Regions from separate parts of the Janthinobacterium sp. SUN137 genome, predicted to be linked through region 1. Evidence: predicted binding sites of a transcription regulator. Region 1 holds the regulator's gene; the other holds the start of a gene.

Region 1 (4,414 bases):
AGGCCGTGCCGGAGATATCGTCGGCGACGGTGATGAGTTTACGCAGCACGCCGCGGTCGCGCACGATCTCGGCGTAGCGCCGGATGTTCGCGGCCGATGGCGTGTTTTGCGCCATGGCGTTCAGGTAAGCGAGTCCGCCCACATCATCGGCCTTGCCGAGCTGGGTCAGGGTTTCAAAAACAGTAATGACATCGGCTGGCTTGGAAGCGTTAACCATCTTGACGATTTGCTCGAAGATGATGCGATGGTCATAGCGATAGAAATCCTCCGCATGCATGAAGTCGGCGATGCGGTCATATGCGGCATTGTCGCGCAGCAGACCACCGATAACGGATTGTTCTGCTTCGATCGAATGCGGCGGAATACGGAGGGAATCCAGTTGCGGATCAGAGGGGGCGTTCATGGCGCGAATTATACCCGCTTCGGCGTGCTGGCAAAAATAAAGGGCTGAAATTGAGCGAAAAAAAGGCCACAAAAAAGCCGGGCGAACCCGGCTTTTCATAGTGCGGCAACGCTTGCGGGCCAGGCCCGCAGACGATTACGCGTTCGCGTCTGGAACGACAGCGATAACAACTTCCACAACCACGTCGGTGTGCAGAGCAACCGAAACGTTGTGCTCGCCAACGATCTTCAGCGGGCCGGTAGGCATGCGGATTTGTGCTTTTTCAACAGCAAAACCTTGCTTGGTCAGCGCTTCAGCGATGTCGAAGTTGGTGACGGAACCGAACAGACGGCCATCCACACCAGCTTTTTGAGCAACTTGAACGGTCAGGCCGCTCAGTTTTTCGCCCTGGGCTTGCGATGCGGCCAGTTTAGCGGCAGCAGCTTTTTCCAGTTCGGCGCGCTTGACTTCGAATTCAGCCACAGCGGTTGCCGTAGCACGACGTGCCAGGCGTTGCGGGATCAGGAAGTTACGTGCGTAACCGTCTTTGACTTTGACGACTTCGCCGAGGTTACCGACGTTAACAACTTTTTCTAACAGAATGATTTGCATAGTTCTTCTCCAGGAATATCTGACCGATTAAGCGTGGTGCAGATCGGTGTATGGCAGCAGCGCGAGGAAGCGAGCGCGCTTGATTGCGGTGTCAACTTGGCGCTGGTAATGCGCTTTGGTACCGGTCAGGCGTGCTGGCATGATCTTGCCGTTTTCTTGGACGAAGTCTTTCAGCGTGTCGACGTCTTTGTAGTCGACTTGCTCAACGTGAGCTGCGGTGAAGCGGCAGAACTTCTTGCGTTTGAACAACGGGTTTTGCTGTTTGCGTTTTTCTTTAAGCTTGAGCTTATTTTTGTCGAACTTTTTACCGAATGCCATGTCAGGCTCCTGTATCTAAAATGCGCTAGTCAGAATTGACTGCACTAAAATCAATGATGTGAAACACCAAACTCTTGCTGTTGCGGCTCTTCCTGGCCAGGAAACCCGTGAACTGATACACCCCGCCCAAGCTTGCCTGGCTGAACCGGCCTGAGATTTCGCCAGCGGCTAGCGCGGCAACATCAAACTCGGTCAAACGGGCAATTCCTGCTTCCATCTGCTGCGAACTGTGTTGCAATACTGCATTCACAATCGGCAGCCCTGCCGGGGTATAGCGCAATATTTCGCGCTCGGCAATGATGGCGGTTACTTGTAGCTGGTTCAGCGCACGATCCTGGTCAAGAATTAAGCTGCTGCTGCGGCTGGAGCGGCTGCTGGTGCTTCGGTGCGGTGGCTTTTGGCCGCGTCTTCGCGTTGTACCGATTTCATCATCGGCGAAGGAGCTGTTTCAGCTTTCTTCATTTTAACGGTCAGGTGACGCAACACGGCATCATTGAATTTGAATGCTGTTTCCAACTCGACCAGGGTCTCGTTGTCGCATTCGATGTTCAGGCAGATGTAGTGTGCTTTAGGCAGCTTTTGGATCGAGTAAGCCATTTGACGGCGGCCCCAATCTTCCACGCGGTGAACCGAACCGCCGCGGGTGGTTACGCTGGCTTTGTAGCGTTCGATCATCGCGGGCACTTGCTCGCTTTGGTCCGGATGGACGATAAAGACTATTTCATAATGACGCATGCAAACTCCTTCAGGTCGGATTGATAATCGCCCACCCCGGCGTCAAGACGGGTGTGGGAAGGTCAGCCGAAGATTATAACCGCCTTTTGCAAACGTTTCAATCATTCCTTCCACATCGGCCCGAAAAGCCCGCGCGCCACCGTGCTTTCCGCCCGTGGACAAGTATTTCTTGCGAAATTCGCCTAAAACACGGAAATCCCCTTGCATAGTGGGCGATACTGTACAAAAATACAGACTGTTCATATAGACAGCATTTTAGTATGCACCCACCGCTCATGATCAAGCTGACAGCACGACAAGAACAAATCCTGAACCTGATCAAGGACGCGATTGAAAACACGGGCTTCCCTCCCACCCGTGCCGAAATCGCCAATGAACTGGGTTTCAAATCGGCCAACGCGGCCGAAGAGCATTTGCAGGCCCTGGCCCGCAAGGGCGCGATCGAGATTTCGCCCGGCACCTCGCGCGGCATCCGCCTGATCGGCGCCGCCGCCGAAGCGCTGCCGTCGAAGGTGCCGGCAGCGCTGCTGATGTCGCTGCCCCTGATCGGCCGGGTAGCGGCCGGTTCGCCCATCCTGGCGCAGGAAAACCTGGAAGCGAGCTACAACGTCGACCCGGCCCTGTTTTCGGCCAAGCCCGACTTCCTGCTGAAGGTGCGCGGCTGGTCCATGCGCGACGCCGGCATCATGGATGGCGATTTGTTGGCCGTCAAGAAAGTCGACAGCGCCAAGAATGGCCAGATCGTCGTGGCCCGCATCGGCGACGAAGTGACAGTCAAGCGCTACAAGAAGACGGGTTCCGTCATCGAATTGCTGCCGGAAAACCCGGACTTCAAGGTGATCACCGTGTCGCCGGAAGATGAGTTTGCCCTGGAAGGGCTGGCTGTCGGCCTGATGCGCAGCTGGCATTAAATCGCTGCAGCTAAAGAAAGGGCCGCAACAGCATGGCTGTTGCGGCCCTTTTTACATGCTGCGCGGCTGTTTAGGCGTCCAGCGCATTTTTGAAGTCGCCCAGCAAATCGGCCTCATCCTCGATGCCGACGGAGACGCGGATCAGGGATTCGGCGATGCCCATGCTGGCGCGACGCTCGGCGCCCATCTCATAGAAAATCGTGTGGGCGACGGGAATGACGAGGGTGCGCGTGTCACCAAGGTTGCTGGCGGGAATGGCAAGATTGAGGCGATTGAGGAAATCGAAGCAGTCGATGCCATCCTTCAATTCAAAGCTGAACAGCGAGCCATAGCTGCGGAACAAGTCCGTCGCCAGCGCGTGCTGCGGGTGCGACGCCAGGCCCGGGTAATGCACGGCGGCCACTCTCGGGTCGGCGGCCAGCATGGTGGCCAGCGCCAGGGCGTTCGAGCAGGTGCGGTCCATGCGCAAGGCCATGGTTTCCGCGCCGACGGCGATATGGTGCGCCGCTTCCGGCCCCAGGGAGGCGCCAAAGTCGCGCAAGGCCTTGGCGCGGATTTGCGCGATGCCGCACTGTGCGGGCGCCGCCTTCTTGTAATTCTCGAAAATGTTCGGATACTGCGTCCAGTCGAACACGCCCGTGTCCGTCAAGCTGCCGCCTAGCGCATTGCCGTGGCCGCCGATGGATTTCGTCAAGGCATTGACCACCAGGCCCGCGCCCACGGCTTTGGGACGGAACAGGTATGGCGTCGTCATCGTATTGTCGACGATGTACAGGATGCCCTTCTCGCGGCACAAGTCACCGATCTTCTTAAGGTCGGCGATCTGCGTGCGCGGATTGGCAATAGTTTCCACGAAAACAATCCGCGTGGCCGGCGTGATGGCGGCCGCCACATTGGCCACATCGGTGGCGTCGACGAACGACACGGCGATGCCCTGCCCCGTCACCGTTTGCCACAGGCTGTTGGTGTTGCCAAACAAAAAGGCCGACGACACGACATGGTCGCCCGCGCGCAGCAAGGATTGCACCACGGCACCGATGGCGCCCATGCCGGTGGCGAAGCACAGGGTCGCCACGCCGTCTTCCATCTTGTTGACCTTGTCTTCCAGCGCGGAAACGGTCGGATTGCCCTGGCGGCCATAGCGGAAACCCGGTTCCTTGCCCTGGAACACGGAAGCGAGCTGGCGCGCATCGGCGTAACCAAAGGCAACGGAAGTGTGCACGGGCTTGTGCAGGGAGCCATGTTCGATGCCCTTGCGGCGGTCGTTATGCAGGATGGTGGTGGTAAAGCCGTAGTTTTTTTTATCGTTCATGATCGCGGAGAAAAAAATGCCCGGCATCGGCCGGGCAGCTTACTTATGCTTCTGTTGTCGCCAGGTTCAGGTTCAGCTGGGAACGCGGCGTATCTTCGGGCGCTGCCGCCTTCGGATGGTGACGCGCATATTCCAGGCGGTCCA
Region 2 (4,414 bases), 140 kb from region 1:
GCGATGTCGGCAATCGTATACTGGCTCCCCATGATCCAGTCGCGGCCCTGCAGGCGCTGCTCGAGCACGCCCAGCAGGCGCTTCGCTTCGCCGATATAGCGTTCCAGCGGCCGCTTGTCCTCGTAATCCTTGCCGGCGAATTTGTGGAAGAAGCCCACCTGGCCAAACATGGGGCCGATACCGCCCATCTGGAACATCAGCCATTGGATCGTTTCATAGCGCAAGCCCGCGTCCTGCGGGATGAACTTGCCCGTTTTCTCGGCCAGGTACAGCAGGATGGCGCCCGACTCGAACAGGGCCAGCGGCTTGCCATCGGGACCGTCCGGGTCGAGGATGGCGGGAATCTTGTTGTTCGGATTGAGGGACAGGAAGGCGGGCGACAGCTGGTCGTTTTGCTCGAAGCTGACCAGGTGCGGCTCGTACGCCAGGCCCAGCTCTTCCAGCAGGATGGAGACCTTGATGCCGTTCGGCGTCGGCAGCGAGTATAGCTGCAAGCGCTCGGGATGCCGGGCAGGCCATTTTTGGGTGATGGGGAAGTCGGAGAGTTGGGACATGGAAATCCTTTTGAGGTGTATGACGTGGCACAAGCAGGCAAGTATAGCCAAGCATGACAGTTTCAGCAGGACAACGCATTCAGCCAAACAAGCCATGCAAAAACCAGCGCGGCGCGGCATCTTCTCCGCTGCCGGCGATGCGTTCGCGGTAGACCCAGTAATGGGCGTGATCGAGTCCTTCGGCAATGAAATAATCGCGCGCCTGCGACTGCCCCCACCAGCCCGCCTCAATGCGTTCGGCGACGGACACCATTTTCAACGGCGAGCCATAAAACGGCCGGTGTTCGCGCATCAGGAGGGCGATGGGCTGGGCCAGCAGCCAGCCGGGACGGGGCATGCTGGACAAGCCGGGCGGCAAGTCCGGCTGCGCGTTTTGTGCGCCTGGCTTGGCCGGCAGCGGCAGCCACTGGTTGGCCGCCTCGGGGCGATAATCGGCGCGCGGCGCCGCCTGCAAGACATTCTCGGCGCCCAGGCGCGCCACCAGCAATTCCAGCAAGCGCTGGCGCTCCTGCGGCGTGCCGCCCGGCTCGGGAAACAGGGTGTCGCTGGGCGGCGCCATCGGCTGCACCTGCAGCGCTTCCAGGGTGAGGCCGATCACGGGCGCGTCCAGCACCAGCTGCGCCAGGCGTTCCTTGAGCAAGCGCAATAAATGCTCGTCGCGCCAGACGGCCTCGCCCAGGGCCAGGTCGATGACGGTGGGCGGGCGCGCCACCCTGCCCCGCTCGTGCGCCAGCAGCAATTGGATGCGTTCGACGGCGAATTGCCGCGCGCACAACCAGCCCGTCATTTGCTGCAGCAGGCGGCGCGCGCCGAACAGCAGCGCTTCCGCGTGCTCCACGCGGTCGAACAGTTCCAGGCTGGCGCAAAACGTGGGCGGCGCTTCGAGCCACAGGTACAGTTCCGTGCCGTGGCCATGCGCATCGTCGAGCATGTCGAGCAAGGCCCCGCCGCAGCGGCGCTGCAAGCCGGGCCGCGGCAAGTGGCGCAACTGTCCCAGGGTGCGGCAGCCGATGCCGTCCAGCCATTCCAGCCAGGGGCGCGCGGGCGGCAGCAAGGCGCATGGCAAGCCGTCGAGACGGCGCACCAGGCTCGCCATGCCCAGCACGCGGCTCCGGCGCGTCCCGGCGCGCGCCAGCAGCCAGGCGCCGCGCGCCGTGGGGGCGCACGACAGCTGAGCCGTGTAGCCCAGCGCGCGCAAGCTGGCCGCAATCTGCCGGCACAGGGCGCGCACGCCCCCGAACAGGCGCAGGCTGGCGCCCGCATCGACGAGCAGGGTCGCTTCCTCGCCCTGCGCCACCAGCGGCGAATATTGCAGCAGCGCCAGCGCCACCGCTTGCAGCGCCTGCGCCTCCAGTGCCAAAGAGCGCTCGTGCAGGCGCGCCTGCGGCGCCAGCATCAGCGCGCCCGCGCGGCGCATGCCCGGCCGGATGCCCGCCGCCCGCGCCAGCGGCGACACGGCCATCACTTGCTCCTGCTCCAGCACCACGCCGAGAAGGTCAGCCGACCAGCGCGGGCAAAACACTTCGAGCGGGAGCCGGGGCAGGTACAGGCCGATCCAGAGTCGCATGGCGTAGCAGTAATGAAGGAGGTTGCAGGGGCAGGAACAGGGGCGCGTCGCGCTGCGGTCCCCGGCGCTTGATGAAGCCGATCTCGATGCCGCCGGCGGCCGGGCGCACGGACAGGCGCAGCGGCGCCGGCGACGCATCCTGCGCGCCATGCAAGGGGCGCAGCATGCAGAACAGGGTGTTGCCGGACTGCGCGGCCAGGTGCAGGCGGCGCAGGCTGTCGGCGCGCACGTGCGGCTGCCAGAACAGCAAGGCGCCGCACGTGCCGCTGCGCAAGATGTTTTCCGCCGCCCACAGGGCATCCTTGCTGCCGGCGCTCTTCAGCCACAGCAGTTGCGACGGCGCCAGCCCCTGCGCGGCCAGGGCCAGCGCCTGCGGCGGGTGGGGCGGTTGCAGCAGCACGATGGGCAAGCCGGGCAGCTGCGCCAGCGCGGGCGCCAGCAGCCGCACTTCGCCGCTGCCCGGCTGCTGCACCAGCAGATCGATGAGACTGCCGCAGGGCCAGCCGCCGCCGGGCAGCTGCGCGGACAGGGCGGCAAAGCCCGTGTCCAGGCAGCGCGTGGCGCCCTGCCCCAGCTGCGATGCGCGCCACAGGGACGGGTGCAAGGCTTCCGGCGAGGCCATCAATTGGGAATGTTGCATAATTGAATATGAAGATGAATACTGTATGCATATACAGTACTATCCAGTCCCCCTTTTGGCAAGGCATATCTGCGCATCCCCATCCGGGGGCCGTCCCGCGACGTCCGAAAAACACCGTTTTTCACATCGATTGCTGTACCATAAGCACTCTCCTTACCGCTCGGCAATGCACCGGGCGGCTTCCTCCGTCCATAAGGAAACGCATTTGACCACCATCCAACTCATCAGCGCCATCGTCTTCGGCCTCGCGCTCATCCATACCTTCGCCGCCAAGTCGTTTGAAACATTATCGCGGCGCCATCCCCGCCATGCGGGCTTGCTGCATTTGCTGGGCGAAGTGGAAGTCGTGTTCGGCTTCTGGGCTTTCATTTTGATCATCATCATGGCCTTTGTCTCGGGCGGCGATGCGGCCATCGAGTATGCCGAGTCGCGCCATTACACGGAGCCGCTGTTCGTCTTTGTCGTCATGGTGGTGGCCGCCTCGCGCCCCGTGCTCGACGCCGTGCAGCGCCTGTTGAAGGGCGTGGCGCGCGTGATGCCGCTGCGCACGGAACTGGCCCTCGTCTGGCTGGGCCTGGCGCTCGTGCCCCTGACGGGCTCCCTGATCACGGAACCGGCCGCCATGACCCTGGCCGCGCTGATGCTGGCGCCGCAAATCTTCCGCCCGGGCATCCCTGAATGGCTGAAATACGGCGCGCTGGGCGTGCTCTTCGTCAACGTTTCCATCGGCGGCACCCTCACCTCGTACGCGGCGCCGCCCGTGCTGATGGTGGCCACCACGTGGAACTGGGACAGCGCCTACATGGCCACCCACTTCGGCTGGAAGGCCGCCATCGCCGTGCTGGTCAACGCCACGGGCGTGAGCATCTTGCTGCGCAAATATCTGCACAGCAACACCTCCGACATCAAGCCGAAGGCTGGCGAAGTGGAAGCGCCGAAAGTGCCGCTGGCCGTCAGCCTGGTGCACATGATCGTGCTGGCCGGCGTCGTCACCCTGGCGCACCATCCCGTGCTGTTCATCGGCCTGTTCCTGTTCTTCCTCGGCTTCGTGCAGGCGTATGAGCGCTATCAAAGCCCGCTGATCCTCAAGGAAGGCTTGCTGGTCGGCTTCTTCCTGGGCGGCCTGGTGGTGCTGGGCGGCATGCAGCAATGGTGGCTGCAGCCCATCGTTTCCAGCCTGAAACCGCTGGCCCTGTTCTTCGGCGCCCTGGGCTTGACGGCGATTACAGACAATGCAGCCCTCACCTACCTCGGTTCGCTGATCGTCGGCATGACGGACGAAGCGAAATACATGTTGATGGCCGGCGCCGTGGCCGGTGGCGGCCTGACCGTCATCGCCAATGCGCCGAACCCGGCCGGCGTGGCCCTGCTGCGCCGCGGCTTCAAGGATGAATCGATCGGCGCCGTCGGCCTGCTGGCGGGTGCCCTGCTGCCGACGGCCGTGGCGGGCCTGGCCTTCCTGGCCCTGTAAGACACTACACGGGGCGGCTGCCGGCCGCCCCTGTTCTCCCTCGTTCTCCCTCCTCAGTTACCTTCCTCAGTTTCCTTCATACACGAGGAAATGCAGCCGGTCATAGAACAGGCTGTAGGCATAGTCGAACGTGCCCACGCTGCGAAAACCCTTGTGCAGATACACTTGCAGCGCTTCGCTCT

Evidence for each region. Region 1 encodes LexA, which represses DNA repair genes until DNA is damaged. Its sites were predicted from a motif close to ACTGTATNNNNATACAGT; they were not measured.
Region 2: imuA (translesion DNA synthesis-associated protein ImuA) is a predicted target of LexA. The motif match lies at 2,782-2,799, and genes of this name have one in related genera.

What each region holds. Positions count from the first base shown of each region.
Region 1 is NZ_JAPWHZ010000001.1:515,921-520,334, forward strand. Features, by position in the region: gene O3298_RS02390 (replicative DNA helicase) at 1-403, opposite strand, end outside; gene rplI (50S ribosomal protein L9) at 539-994, opposite strand; gene rpsR (30S ribosomal protein S18) at 1,022-1,312, opposite strand; gene priB (primosomal replication protein N) at 1,338-1,637, opposite strand; gene rpsF (30S ribosomal protein S6) at 1,658-2,047, opposite strand; gene lexA (transcriptional repressor LexA) at 2,323-2,958, shown strand; gene O3298_RS02420 (cystathionine gamma-synthase family protein) at 3,029-4,270, opposite strand; gene purF (amidophosphoribosyltransferase) at 4,314-4,414, opposite strand, start outside.
Region 2 is NZ_JAPWHZ010000001.1:653,807-658,220, forward strand. Features, by position in the region: gene O3298_RS02985 (glutathione S-transferase N-terminal domain-containing protein) at 1-554, opposite strand, end outside; gene O3298_RS02990 (DNA polymerase Y family protein) at 634-2,121, opposite strand; gene imuA (translesion DNA synthesis-associated protein ImuA) at 2,051-2,761, opposite strand; gene O3298_RS03000 (putative Na+/H+ antiporter) at 2,967-4,232, shown strand; gene O3298_RS03005 (GNAT family N-acetyltransferase) at 4,299-4,414, opposite strand, start outside.